2 linked regions of the Sphingobium yanoikuyae genome follow. The protein of the gene in region 2 binds, or shares a complex with, the protein of the main gene of each other region. Links are inferred from orthologs where the notes say so. Each region holds a gene or a part of one and is shown on either strand. Other genes may lie near its edges.

Region 1 (5,312 bases), 1.4 Mb from region 2 along the record:
ATTATACTGGTTCGCGCTGCCCCTGGTCCGGGCGCCGGAACGGTCATCCTTCAGCGTCGAATAGCTCCATTCTCCCCAGGCGGTCCAGCGCCGGCGGGCATTGGCTGCAATCCGGCAGGCCTTCTCGACCAGTTGCGGATCACCCCGCAACCGGCCTTCGCGCCCGGCCCGGCAGACTTCATCGGCGGTCATCAGCATCGGGCGCCGCTCATCACGGCCCGGCGCGACACCGGTCGGCGCGATCGGCGGCAGCGTCTCGGGGCGCGGCCGCTGCAACGGCCGCACGGTCGGCCCGCCCACATCCGGATCGGGCCGCAGTCCTGGCGTCACCGTGTCGGGATCAGGACGCAGCCCCGGCGTCACCGTGTCCGGATCAGGACGCAGTCCCGGCGTCACCGTATCCGGATCGGGCCGCAAGCCCGGTGTCACCGTATCCGGATCGGGCCGCAAGCCCGGCGTCACCGTATCCGGATCAGGTCGCAGCCCCGGCGTCACCGTATCCGGATCAGGTCGCAGCCCCGGCGTCACCGTGTCCGGATCAGGACGCAAGCCCGGCGTCACCGTATCGGGATCAGGTCGCAAGCCCGGTGTCACCGTGTCCGGATCAGGCCGCAGTCCCGGCGTCACCGTGTCAGGATCAGGACGCAAACCCGGCGTCACCGTATCCGGATCAGGCCGCAAGCCCGGCGTCACCGTGTCCGGATCAGGCCGCAGGCCCGGCGTCACCGTGTCAGGATCAGGCCGTAAACCCGGCGTCACCGTATCCGGATCAGGACGCAGGCCCGGCGTCACCGTATCCGGATCAGGCCGCAGGCCCGGCGTCACCGTATCCGGATCGGGCCGCAAACCCGGCGTCACCGTATCCGGATCAGGCCGCAGGCCCGGCGTCACCGTGTCCGGATCAGGTCGCAAGCCCGGCGTCACCGTGTCCGGATCAGGCCGCAAACCCGGCGTCACCGTATCCGGATCGGGCCGCAAGCCCGGCGTGACCGTGTCCGGGTCAGGCCGCAGGCCCGGCGTCACCGTATCAGGATCAGGCCGCAGTCCCGGTGTCACCGTGTCAGGATCAGGACGCAAGCCCGGCGTCACCGTGTCCGGATCAGGCCGCAAGCCCGGCGTCACCGTATCCGGATCGGGTCGCAGGCCCGGCGTCACCGTATCCGGGTCAGGCCGCAGCCCCGGCGTCACCGTATCCGGGTCAGGCCGCAAGCCCGGCGTCACCGTATCGGGATCGGGCCGCAGACCCGGTGTCACCGTATCGGGATCGGGCCGCAGTCCCGGCGTCACCGTATCAGGATCAGGCCGCAGCCCCGGCGTCACCGTATCCGGGTCAGGCCGCAAGCCCGGCGTCACCGTATCCGGATCGGGCCGCAGACCCGGCGTCACCGTGTCGGGGCTCGGCCGCAGTTCCGGCGTCACGGTCTCGGGCAAGGGCCGCAATCCGGGCGTGATCAAATCCGGATTGGGGCGCAACCCCGGCGTTACCGTATCCGGCAGGGGGCGCAGCCCCGGCGTCACCGTGTCCGGGTTCGGCCGCAATTCCGGCGTGATCAGATCGGGCAGTTCCGGGTCGGGCCGGTTCCAGTGATCGGGGAAATTGATGCCGCCCGGATGCTGGTCGGCCGAATCGACGAAATTGTCATATTCCGCATATTCGGTGCGGATATGGGCGAACAGATTATGGGTGCCGCCATTTTCCCGCACGATGGGCGATACCGTCAGGTGCAGGCCGGTATCGGGCTGGGTCCAACTGTCCACCCGTTCCCCGGTCTCGGGAAAGACGACGAAAAACTCGCCCGGATCGACGCCGGACAGCCACACCGAATGGTCCTTGCCCTCGGTCCAGCCCAGGAAGATGATCCGCCCCGCGGGCGTCTCGCTCTGGGCCATGGCCCCCGTCGTCGCCAATGTCATGCCCGCGACGCTGCCCGCCACGCTCAGGACGCCCGCATGCCAATGGAGCCGCCAATAGGTCATGCCCCGTTTCTACGTGCGATCCCATAGCCGCGGCCATCCATGGAAACCCCGAGACAGGCCGAGACGCGCCCGCAGCCGAACCAGAAACGCCCTCCGGCCGGCGCAGCGCGCCATCGTCCACGCCCGGCCATCTTCCCCTGGCCGCTCCCCCTTCCTATCTTGCCTCCCGACCGGGCAACGCCCCTTGCCCCCACGGAACAAATCTGGAACAACGCCCCCATGAGTCTGACCCACATCTCCGTACGCGGCGCGCGCGAGCACAACCTCAAGGGCGTGGATGTCGATCTGCCCCGCGACAGCCTGATCGTCATCACCGGCCTCTCGGGCTCGGGCAAGTCCAGCCTCGCCTTCGACACCATCTATGCCGAGGGGCAGCGCCGCTATGTGGAGTCGCTCTCCGCCTATGCGCGCCAGTTCCTCGAGATGATGCAGAAGCCCGATGTCGAGCATATCGAGGGCCTCTCCCCCGCCATCTCGATCGAGCAGAAGACCACCAGCCGCAACCCGCGCTCCACGGTCGCGACCGTCACCGAGATATACGACTATATGCGCCTGCTCTGGGCGCGCGTCGGCATCCCCTATTCGCCCGCGACCGGCGAGCCAATCAGCGCCCAGACCGTCAGCCAGATGGTAGACCGGGTGATGCTCCTGCCCGAAGGCACCCGTTTCTACCTGCTCGCCCCGGTCGTGCGCGGCCGCAAGGGCGAATATCGCAAGGAACTGGCCGAGTGGCAGAAGGCGGGCTACACCCGCGTCCGCATCGACGGCGAACTCTACCTGATCGAGGATGCCCCCGCCCTCGACAAGAAATACAAGCATGACATCGAGGTCGTGGTCGATCGCCTGGCGGTCAATGCCGACATGGCCACCCGCCTCGCCGACAGTTTCGAGCAGGCGTTGAAGCTCGCCGACGGTCTCGCCTTTGTCGACCTGGCCGAGGGCGTGGTCCCCGGCCGCGAGGACGAAGCCCAGTCCGCGGGCAAGATGAAGAATGCCGGCATCCCCGCCAACCGCATCGTCTTTTCCGAGAAATTCGCCTGCCCGGTCAGCGGCTTCACCATTCCGGAGATCGAGCCGCGCCTCTTCTCCTTCAACGCGCCGATGGGCGCCTGCCCGGCCTGCGATGGCCTGGGCGAGCGGCAGGAGTTCGACCCCGAACTGGTCGTCCCCAACGAAGCCCTCTCCCTGAAGAAGGGCGCCGTCGTCCCCTGGGCCAAGTCCAACCCGCCCAGCCCCTACTACATGCAGGTGCTCGGCTCCCTCGCCAAGGAATTCGGCTTCTCCCTCGACACCCCCTGGGCCGATCTGCCGGGCGAAGTGAAGCTCATCATCCTCCACGGCACCGGCGGCAAGCCCGTCACCCTGCGCTTCGTCGACGGCAAGAAAAGCTATGAGGTCAAGAAGCCGTTCGAGGGCGTGATCGGCAACCTCAACCGCCGCCTGCTCCAGACCGAAAGCGCCTGGATGCGCGAGGAACTGAGCAAATATCAGACCGCCATGCCCTGCGAGACCTGCCACGGCGCCCGCCTCAAGCCCGAGGCGCTGGCGGTCAAGATCGCCGGCGAGGACATCTCCGTCTCCACCCGCCGCTCGGTGGTGGACGCGCTCGCCTTCTTCACCGCGATGCCCGATGCGCTCAATGAGCAGCAGAACCAGATCGCCCGCGCCATCCTCAAGGAAATTGTCGAGCGCCTCGGCTTCCTCAACAATGTCGGCCTCGACTATCTGAACCTCGACCGCACATCCGGCACCCTGTCGGGCGGCGAAAGCCAGCGCATCCGCCTCGCCAGCCAGATCGGCTCGGGCCTCTCGGGCGTCCTCTACGTCCTCGACGAACCCTCGATCGGCCTGCACCAGCGCGACAATGACCGGCTGCTCGTCACCCTGAAACGCCTGCGCGACCTCGGCAACAGCGTCGTCGTCGTCGAGCATGATGAGGATGCGATCCGCGCCGCCGACTATATTGTCGACATGGGGCCGGGCGCCGGCGTCCATGGCGGCACCATCGTCGCCCAGGGCACCCTGCCCGAACTGTTGGCGCACAAGGAAAGCCTGACCGCAGACTATCTCAACGGCACCCGCCGCATCGAGGTGCCCGCCAAGCGCCGCAAGGGCTCTGGCAAGAAGCTCACCGTCCACAATGCCCGCGCCAACAACCTCACCGGCGTCACCGCGTCGATACCCTTAAGCACCTTCACCTGCATCACCGGCGTGTCGGGATCGGGCAAGTCCAGCTTCACCATCGACACCCTCTACGCCGCCAGCGCCCGCACCCTCAACGGCGCTCGCATCGTCGCCGGCCCGCATGACAAGATCACGGGCCTGGAAAATTGCGACAAGGTGATCGACATCGACCAGTCGCCGATCGGCCGCACCCCGCGCTCCAACCCGGCCACCTATACCGGCGCCTTCACCAATATCCGCGACTGGTTCGCCGGCCTCCCCGAAGCGCAGGCGCGCGGCTACAAGCCGGGCCGTTTCAGCTTCAACGTCAAGGGCGGCCGCTGCGAAGCCTGCCAGGGCGACGGCGTGCTCAAGATCGAGATGCACTTCCTCCCCGACGTCTATGTCACCTGCGACGTCTGCCACGGCGCCCGCTACAACCGCGAGACGCTGGAGGTGAAGTTCAAGGGGATGAGCATCGCCGACGTGCTCGACATGACGGTCGAGGATGCGGTCGAATTCTTCAAGGCCGTGCCGCCGATCCGCGACAAGATGGCGATGCTCGCCGAAGTGGGCCTTGGCTATATCAAGGTCGGCCAGCAAGCCACCACCCTGTCGGGCGGCGAAGCCCAGCGCGTCAAGCTCGCCAAGGAATTGTCGCGCCGCGCCACCGGCAACACCCTCTATATCCTCGACGAACCCACCACCGGCCTGCATTTCGAGGATGTCCGCAAGCTGCTGGAAGTCCTCCACGCCCTGGTCGAACAGGGCAACAGCGTCGTGGTGATCGAACATAATCTCGATGTCATCAAGACGGCGGATTATATTATCGACATGGGACCGGAAGGCGGGGTCAAGGGCGGCGAGGTCGTCGCGCAAGGCACGCCGGAGCAGGTGGTGAAGGAGCCGAGGAGCTTTACCGGACGCTATCTGGCGCCGTTGCTGGGGCTGGAGGCTGTGGCGGCGGAATAGCTTTGAAATCCACTGTAGCCATGCAAATAGGAGTCGAACACAGATAGGGGCAGTCAATGAAGAGCGACGAGCGTGTTATCTACTTTTACGATCTTGCAGTGACTGCTCGAACTGAACATGCGAATCTGCCGCCAGTGAGATCGCTTCTTGAAGTAATCGCCGCCGAGCGTGCCGCCGGTCGCTTTCGGACGGCGGGAGAC
Region 2 (8,894 bases):
GGGGATGACGCGGCGATCACTCGCCTGGCCGAGGCGATCGGCGCGGAGCAGGGTGCGGTGCCGATCCTGATCTGGCAGCCGCCCTATCCGGCCAGCGCGGACGCCGTCGATATCGGGCGGGCGCAGGATCTCAATGGCATAGCGGTGCGGCCGGGCGGCAGCACGGATATCGCAGCGATCCAGTGGATCGATGTCGGTTTCTGGATCCGGCCCGACGGACGGACCGAGGATGCGGAAATATTGCGCGGTTCGCGCACGTCCGGCTGGGCGCCTGCGATCCTGCGCCAGATCACGGGGCGGCGTTATGCCGCACGCGGGGAGGCGGGGGAGGCGGATGTGCCGGGCAGCTACCGGATCGAACGGGTAACACCCAGATATCAATATACCAACAAGGTGGGATCGCTCATCCGGCGCCGGATGCCGGCGCCCGGTTTCGAAGTGCTGGACCTGACCGCATCGGAAGCCGCGATGCCGCCTGCGGGCGGGTGAGGCGGGCGCTCAGGGGGCTGCGTGTCGGACCGAGCAAAAGCGCAAGGCTCTTCCGCCGCAAGGGATCAGGCCCTACGGGCACAGACTCATTCCAAATTCGAGGCGGGAAACCAGCGATGATTCAACCGGGTGTGACGTTCAAAGACAATCTCCAGCTGCTGCCGCCGATTGACGGCATTGCCCGCATCGACCTGAAAGACGCGAGCGGCAAGGTGGTCGCCAGCATCGAGAACCAGCCGGGCAAGCAGGGCTCGCTGGCGGTCTATCATTATCTGCAGAAGGTGTTTGGCACGCTCGACGCGGCCGCTGCCGAACATGGGCTGGCGGTGTTTGCCGAACATACGGCCGATGCCCGCAACCGGCCGGGTGCGCACCCCAATGTCGACCGGCTGATCGCGATCGTGGACGGTGGCGACGCGCTGGCGATCGGGGTGGTCGCGGGCTGAACAAGGCGGGTAAATCATTTCCTTGATGCGCCATTTCTTTTGCCGCTGTCGGGGCATGACGCAGTGCCTGCCAAGTCGGGCGGGCGAAATCGGATGAGGACAGACTGATCCGAAAGCCCCTCACCCTCCCACGCCTGCGGCGCGGGCCCCTCCCTCTCCCGTGAACGGGAGAGGGGAATTGGCAATGGCGGGGATGGGTGGTGAGCGGACTGTCAAGTTTACGACGGAGAATGCCTAAAGCGGACCTTGCCCGCGATCCCGACCTACGACATGATCTCATGCGTGAATAACGAAGGTTATAGAAGCCCGGCCACGGGCGCAGGACGAATAGGGTGTGCCGTTGCATCCATATTCGGCATTGTTTTTGGCCTGCCGTTCTTCTTCATTGCCACCTATACGAGTGGTGGCTGCGAAGGCGCTCCGCAGCCCTGCAAAAGTGATAACACTTGGTTCTGGATCGCGCTGCTTATCATCGCGCTCTCATGCACAGGCGTGGGGTGGTTGACGCGTAACGCTATTCTCCGCTTCCAGCAACGAAAACGGTGAAATTGGGTGGATTGGAGACGTTCTGCTTTTGGTCTAGGCCTATCACGAGGCGGACCGAGGTACGGGAACAAGGAAATGCTTTTGAATAAAATATCCATGCCTCTCCTGGTGATATGGGGTTTTATTTCCGTTGCATTATTTTTGCTTGGCATTAGCTTTTCTGGTGGAATTCTAAACGTTTTTATAGGCCCGCCGGCCAATGCCGACCTCGTATCTATAACATTTTGGTTGATAGCGTGGGTACTTATACTTGCTCCATTTCCATTGCTAACGCTCCGGCTCACCCAAATTTTGATGCGTTAAATTCTGAGCGATTTGCTTTGCCTTTGGATGATTTTCCGCTCTTGGGGATGCTCATAGCCGCGACAAAAATCGAACTGTGGTCGCAAGCCGCCCTATCCACATCCGTCATGCCGGGCTTGACCCGCCATCCCGCTTTTCTTCGTTGCCCCAGAAAAGTGAGACCCCGGCTCAAGGCCGGGGTGACGGCCGCAGAAAATGGTCGCTTTCTCCCCGCAGGGCGAGGGCAGGATGCGTATTTACCCTGCCGCCTTGGCCAGCCCCTTCGACAGTTGCAGCGCGCCGTTGAGGCGGGCGGCGGGGTCGGGCCAGGCGCGGGTGACGACCACCTTGCTGTCCGGGCGCAGGCGGGCGACGCCGTCGAGGCGCTGGACATAGGCGACCAGGCCTGCGGGATTGGGGAAGCGATCCTCGAAGAAGCTGACCAGCGCGCCCTTTGGCCCGACATCGATCTTGGCGATATTGGCCTTGAGGCAATTCTGCTTGATCTCGATGATCTTGAGCAGGTTCTGGGTCGGGGCGGGCAGCTTGCCGAAGCGGTCGATCAGTTCGGCGGCGAAGGCCTCCAGCCCCTGGCGATCCTCCAGTTCGTTGATGCGGCGATAGAGACCCATGCGCAGGTCGAGGTCCGGCACGAATTCTTCCGGGATCATGATCGGTGCGTCGACGCTGATCTGCGGCGAGAAGCTGTCGCGGCGTGCTTCGAGGCCGGCGCCGCCGGCCTTGGCGTCCATGATCGCGTCCTCCAGCATCGACTGGTAAAGCTCGAAGCCGACCTCCTTGATATGGCCCGACTGTTCGTCGCCGACCAGATTGCCGGCGCCGCGAATGTCGAGATCATGGCTGGCGAGCTGGAAGCCGGCGCCCAGCGTATCGAGATCGGACAGCACCTTGAGCCGCTTTTCCGCGGTTTCGGTGATGATGCGGTTGGCGGGCGTGGTGAAATAGGCATAGGCGCGCGTCTTCGACCGGCCGACGCGGCCGCGCAGCTGGTAGAGCTGGGCGAGGCCGAAGCGGTCGGCGCGGTGGATGATGAGGGTGTTGGCGCTGGGGATGTCGAGGCCGGATTCGACGATGGTGGTGGAGAGCAGCACGTCATAGCGCTTGTCGTAGAAGGCGGACATGCGCTCCTCGACATCGGTGGCGCTCATCTGGCCATGGGCGACGATCGGCTTTACCTCGGGCACTTCGGTCCGCAGAAATTCCTCGACCTCTGTGAGGTCCGAGATGCGCGGCACGACGAAGAAGCTCTGGCCGCCGCGATAATGTTCGCGCAGCAGCGCCTCGCGGATGACGACGCCGTCCCAGGGCATGATGTAGGTGCGTACCGCCAGGCGATCGACCGGCGGGGTCTGGATGACCGAGAGTTCGCGCAGGCCCGACATCGCCATCTGCAAGGTGCGGGGGATGGGCGTGGCGGTGAGGGTCAGGACATGGACGTCGGTTTTCAGGGACTTCAGCCGTTCCTTGTGGGTGACGCCGAAGCGCTGTTCCTCGTCGACGATGACGAGGCCGAGGCGCTTGAACTCCAGCCCCTTGGCGAGCAGGGCGTGGGTGCCGACGACAATGTCGATCGTGCCGTCGGCCAGGCCCGCCTTGGTCGCCTTCGCCTCCTTGTCGGGGACGAGGCGGGAGAGGCGGGCGATTTCCAGCGGGAAACCGCGGAAGCGCTCGACGAAATTCATGTGATGCTGGCGCGCGAGCAGGGTGGTGGGGCAGATCACCACCACCTGCATGCCGGCCATGGCGGCGACGAAGGCGGCGCGTAGCGCGACCTCGGTCTTGCCGAAGCCGACATCGCCGCAGACCAGACGGTCCATCGGACGGCCGGCGCCGAGATCCTCGATCACGTCGCCGATTGCGCGGTCCTGATCGTCGGTTTCCTGATAGGGGAAGCGGTCGACGAAGGCGGGATAGCCGGCGGCGTCCGGCTCGGCGATTTCGGCCGGGCGCAGGGCGCGTTCGGCGGCGGTCTTGAGCAGTTCGCCCGCAATCTCGCGGATCCGCTCCTTCATCCGCGCCTTGCGCCGCTGCCAAGCCTCGCCGCCCAGCTTGTCGAGGTTCACGCCCTCGCTGTCGGAGCCGTAGCGCGAGAGGACTTCGAGATTTTCGACCGGCACATAGAGCTTGTCGCCGCCGGCATAGGAGAGCGCGACGCAGTCATGCGCGGTCTTGCTGACCGGGATCTGCGTCAGCCCCTCATAGCGGCCGATACCATGGTCCATATGGACGACGAGGTCGCCGGGCGAGAGGGTGGCGAGTTCGGCGAGGAAGGCGTCGGCGCTCTTCTTGCGCTTGGCGCGGCGGACGAGGCGGTCGCCCAGCATATCCTGTTCGGTGAGGACGGCGACGTCGGGCGCGGTGAAGCCATGGTCGAGGCCGAGCACGGTGAGGACGGCGCTGCCGCCCGCGGCGGTGCCGAGCGCCTCCTGCCAGCTGTCGGCGGTGGCGAGACGGGCGACGCCATGATCGGCGAGCAGGCCCGACAGGCGCTCGCGCGCGCCGGCCGAATAGCTGGCGATCACCACCTTCTTCTTCGTGCGGCGCAGGGCGTCGATATGCTTGCCGACCGCCTCATAGACATTGACGTTCTGCGCGCGTTCGGGCGCGAAGTCGCGCGGGCCATCGACGGCGAAGTCGAGGACGGTGGCGCTTTCGGGCTCGTGGAAGGGGGTGGTGGCGTGCATCGGCCAGCTGGCGGCGGCGGCATCCCACTCGGCGGCGTCGAGATAGAGGGTTTCGGGCTTCAGCGGGCGATAGGCGCCGGGATCGGCCGATTTCGCGGCGATGCGGTTGCCATGATAGTCGCGGATCGCCTCGAACCGGGCGTCGGCCGCGCCGACCACGCCATGGTCGCGGACGATGATCGCGTCGTCGCCCAGATGCTCGGTCAGCGGAACCAGCTTTTCCTCGAACAAAGGCAGCCAATGTTCCATGCCGGCGAGGCGCCGGCCCTCGCTCACCGCCTGATAGAGCGGGTCGCCGGTCGCGGTCGCGCCGAAGGTTTCGCGATAGCGGCCGCGGAAGCGCTTGATCGTGTCTTCGTCCAGCAGCGCCTCGGATGCGGGAAGCAGGGTGAAGCCGTCGATGCTGCCGGTGGTGCGCTGGTCGGTGGGATCGAAGCGGCGCACCGTCTCGATCTCGTCGCCGAAGAAGTCGAGCCGCAGCGGCTGGTCCTCGCCGCCGGGGAACAGGTCGACGATGCCGCCGCGAATGGCGAACTCGCCGCGATCATGGACGGTGTCGGTGCGGACATAGCCGTTGGATTGCAGCATGTCGGCAAGGCGCGTGATCGCGATCCGCTCCTTGGGGGCAAGGCGCGCGACCAACTGGCGGACGCGGAACGGGGTAAGGGTGCGCTGGGTCAGGGCGTTGAGGGTAGTGAGGACCAGTTGCGGTCCCTTTGGTTTTGCCTGAAGCGCATGAAGGCCGGCGAGGCGCGCCGACGCGGTGCGGAGCGAGGGGCTGGCCCGGTCATAGGGCAGGCAGTCCCAGGCAGGGATTTCGATGAGCTCGATCTCTGGCGCGAAATAATGGGCGGTGTCGGCGACCGCGCGCATCAGTTGCTCGTCGGAGGCGACGAAGACGGCGCGGGGCGCATCCGAACCATGGGCGGCGCGGGCGATGTCCGCCAGCAGCCAGGGCTGGAAGCCGGCCGGCACGCCGGACAAGGTGAGCGGCGCCTTCGCCTTCAGGATTTTCTGGAGATCGGTCATGTTTCTACTTCCTTCCTCCCCCTTGGGGGGAGGGGGACCGGCGAAGCCGGTGGAGGGGTGTTACGCTCTCGAGAGGTTGACACCCCTCCGTCTGGCCTGCGGCCAGCCACCTCCCCTGCCAGGGGAGGATGGCTTCAGTTCTCGATCTTGACGAAATCGAGCTTCAGGAACTGGTCCATCATCGGGCCCTTCCATTCGTCCGGCACGGGGATGGTGCCGAGCGCCCAGCCGATGATGTCGGCATCCTGCTCGTCCATGAAGCGCTCGAACCAGGCGATCTGCTCGTCGTTCCAGCTCGCATGATAGCGTTCGAAGAAGCCGCCGACCGTGTAATCCGCCTCGCGCGTGCCCCGGTGCCAGGCGCGGAATTTCAGGCGACGCATCAGCGGGTTGTCGTTCACAATTTGTTCCTTTAACGGACGTGCCGAAACAGCCGATCGGATATTTGAATGACCGTCCCGGCTGCGTTAGAGAAGCCTCAGATAGCCATGCGACCCGATATTCTCAATCCGCTCTTTGCCGAAATCTCCGCGCTCAAGGGCATTGGCCCGGCGCTGGCCCGTCCGCTCGAACGGCTGGGGCTGGCGCGGGCGGTCGATGTCGCCTTCCACCTGCCGGTCAATTATGTCGACCGGAAGCTGATCGACGAACTGGACATGGCCGACGCCGGCAAGGTGATCGGCATCATGCTGACCCCGGTCGATTATCGCGCCAGCGGCAATGCGCGCGCGCCGTTCCGGGTGCAGGCGGTGGACGCCCATGGCAATGCCGTCTCCCTCGTCTATTTCGGCCGCAACAGCGCCTGGCCGCGCAAGCTGTTGCCGCTCAACGAAGCGAAATTCGTGTCGGGCAAGCTGGAAGCCTATGGCGACAATCTGCAGATGGTCCATCCCGACTATGTGCTGCCGCCCGAGGAGGCCGACACCGTGCCGGCGCGCGAAAGCGTCTATGGCCTGTCGGAAGGGTTGACCAACAACCGGATGCGCGACCTGGTGGGGCAGGCGCTGGCGCGTGCGCCCGAACTGCCCGAATGGATCGAGCCGAGCCTGCTGGCGAGCAAGGGCTGGCCGGCCTGGCGCGCGGCACTGGAACGCTTCCATGCCGACCCGACCGACGCACAGGCGCGCGAGCGGCTGGCCTATGACGAGATTTTCGCCGGGCAACTCGCGCTGATGCTGGTGCGGCAATCGTCGCGGCGGCGGCGCGGCGTGCCGATCAGCGGCGACGGACGGCTGCGCGCGATGCTGAAGCTGCCTTTCGCCCCGACCGGTGCCCAGCGCCGCGCTATCGGCGAGATTGAGGGCGACATGGCGCAGGCGACGCCGATGTTGCGGCTGCTGCAGGGCGATGTCGGATCGGGCAAGACGCTGGTGGCGCTGATGGCGCTGCTGAACGCGGTCGAGGCCGGGATGCAGGGGGCAATGCTGGCGCCGACCGAAATATTGGCGCGGCAACATTATGAGACGCTGCGCAAGATGGCATCGGGTCTGCCGATCGAGATCGCGATCCTGACGGGCCGTGAAAAGGGCAAGGTGCGCGAGGCGACGCTGATGGGGCTGGCCGATGGCAGCATCCATATATTGGTCGGCACCCACGCGATCTTTCAGGATAAGGTGCAGTATAAGGCGCTGGGCCTGGCCGTGATCGACGAGCAGCATCGGTTCGGTGTGGCGCAGCGGATGATGCTGGCGAGCAAGGCCGAGCGATCCCCGCATCTGCTGGTGATGACGGCCACGCCGATCCCGCGCACGCTGACCCTGACCTATTATGGCGAGATGGACGTGTCGCGGCTGGACGAGATGCCGCCGGGCCGCCAGCCGATCCAGACTTTGGTGATGTCCGCCAACCGGCTGGACGAGGTGGTCGAGGGGCTGGCCCGCCATGTCGAGGGCGGTGGACAGGCCTATTGGGTGTGCCCGCTGGTCGAGGAGAGCGAGACAAGTGACCAGGCGGCGGCCGAGATGCGCGCCGAGAAGCTGCGCCAGCGCTTTGGCGACCGGGTGGGGCTGGTCCATGGCAAGATGAAGGGGCCGGACAAGGATGCGGCGATGGAGGCTTTTGCCGCCAACCGCACCCAGATATTGGTGGCGACCACGGTGATTGAGGTCGGCGTCGACGTGCCCAATTCCAGCCTGATCGTGATCGAGGGGGCGGAGCGCTTTGGCCTGGCGCAATTGCACCAGCTGCGCGGGCGGGTTGGGCGGGGCGACAAGTCGTCGGTCTGCCTGTTGCTGCGCGGCAATGCGCTGGGCGAGACGTCGCGGGCGCGGCTGGCGCTGATGCGCGAGACCAATGACGGCTTCCGGATCGCCGAGGAGGATTTGAAGCTGCGCGGTGCGGGCGAGGTGCTGGGCACGCGCCAGTCGGGCGAGGCGGAACTGAAGATCGCGACACCCGAACATGTGGCGGCATTGGTGGACGCGGCGCGCGACGATGCCCATCTGCTGATCGACCGCGACGGCGGGCTGGATAGCGAACGGGGGCAGGCGGCACGCACCTGCCTCTATCTGTTCGAGAAGGATGCGGCAGTGGGGTTGCTGCGCGGGGGGTGAGGGGGCTTGTCGTCTTAGCCCTCTCTCGCTTTCGCGGGAGAGGGTTGGGTGAGGGTCTTCTTTTTCGAAAGCGCTGATCGAATGGCGTCTGCAACGCCCTCGATATTTTCCACTACATCATGATTCCAGAAGCGGAGGATGTGCAAGCCGCGCGCCTCCAGATAGGCAGCGCGACGGCGATCGCGATCTTCATCATGCTGACCGCCATCAAGCTCCACGGCCAATGCGGCTTCCACGCACAGGAAATCGACGACGAATGGATCGATCGTTGCCTGACGACGAAATTTGAATCCGTCCAACTGGCGGTTGCGCAAAATGCTCCATAGCATGCGCTCGGCATCGGTCATGTCGCGCCTTAGACGTGCTGCGTGGGGACTGATCTGGCGGGGACCGGGAACATTCATCGCATCATAAAGGAAGAAAGACCCTCACCCAACCCTCTCCCGTGAAGACGGGAGAGGGCTAAAAGTGCCCGGCCTTCCCGCGTAAATTTGCTGCACCTGCGAAACAAAATGTGGGGCGGTCGCGTTGCCCTTGGCATGACCGACATCAGCCTGACCCATATCACACCGATGGCCGCGCTTTCGATCGCGCTGTCGGTGGTCGTCGCCTTCGTCGTCCATTGGGCGCTTTACTGGATCGCGCTGCGGCTGGTGAAGCGCGCGCGGATCGAGCCTTTGTTGTTGCCGGCCATCTTCCAGCCGACGCGCTGGCTGGTGGTGCTGCTCGCGCTGGGGGCTGGGCTCAAGTCGATCGAGATGGGGCCGCGGATCGAGGATATCTGGTCGATCGGGGCGCGGATGGTGTTTGCGCTGCTGGTCGGCTGGTTGATCTTTCGCGCGATG

What was found.
Region 1: the proteins of mfd (region 2) and uvrA are in contact, whole or in part, in a crystal structure (PDB 4DFC), measured with the Escherichia coli proteins. The link is inferred for Sphingobium yanoikuyae from one-to-one orthologs.

The regions. Positions count from the first base shown.
Region 1 is NZ_CP053021.1:881,749-887,060, reverse strand. Bases 1,876-5,312 are described here. They hold uvrA (excinuclease ABC subunit UvrA), read left to right. Parts: upstream 1,876-2,196; coding sequence 2,197-5,112; downstream 5,113-5,312. Other genes in these bases: HH800_RS04625 (hypothetical protein), read left to right, coding at 5,169-5,312; HH800_RS04635 (autotransporter domain-containing protein), read right to left, coding at 1,876-1,977. Also shown: more of HH800_RS04635, read right to left, coding at 1-1,875. UniProt on the Escherichia coli protein: The UvrABC repair system catalyzes the recognition and processing of DNA lesions. UvrA is an ATPase and a DNA-binding protein. A damage recognition complex composed of 2 UvrA and 2 UvrB subunits scans DNA for abnormalities.
Region 2 is NZ_CP053021.1:2,290,874-2,299,767, reverse strand. What follows is about bases 1,821-5,869. They hold mfd (transcription-repair coupling factor), read right to left. Parts: upstream 5,498-5,869; coding sequence 2,021-5,497; downstream 1,821-2,020. Other genes in these bases: HH800_RS11315 (succinate dehydrogenase assembly factor 2), read right to left, coding at 5,632-5,869. Outside these bases: HH800_RS11335 (tetratricopeptide repeat protein), read left to right, coding at 1-489; HH800_RS11330 (DUF2322 family protein), read left to right, coding at 606-935; HH800_RS11325 (hypothetical protein), read left to right, coding at 1,182-1,481; more of HH800_RS11315, read right to left, coding at 5,870-5,898; ATP-dependent DNA helicase RecG, read left to right, coding at 5,986-8,049; HH800_RS11305 (endonuclease domain-containing protein), read right to left, coding at 8,064-8,453; HH800_RS11300 (mechanosensitive ion channel family protein), read left to right, coding at 8,589-8,894. UniProt on the Escherichia coli protein: Couples transcription and DNA repair by recognizing RNA polymerase (RNAP) stalled at DNA lesions. Mediates ATP-dependent release of RNAP and its truncated transcript from the DNA, and recruitment of nucleotide excision repair machinery to the damaged site.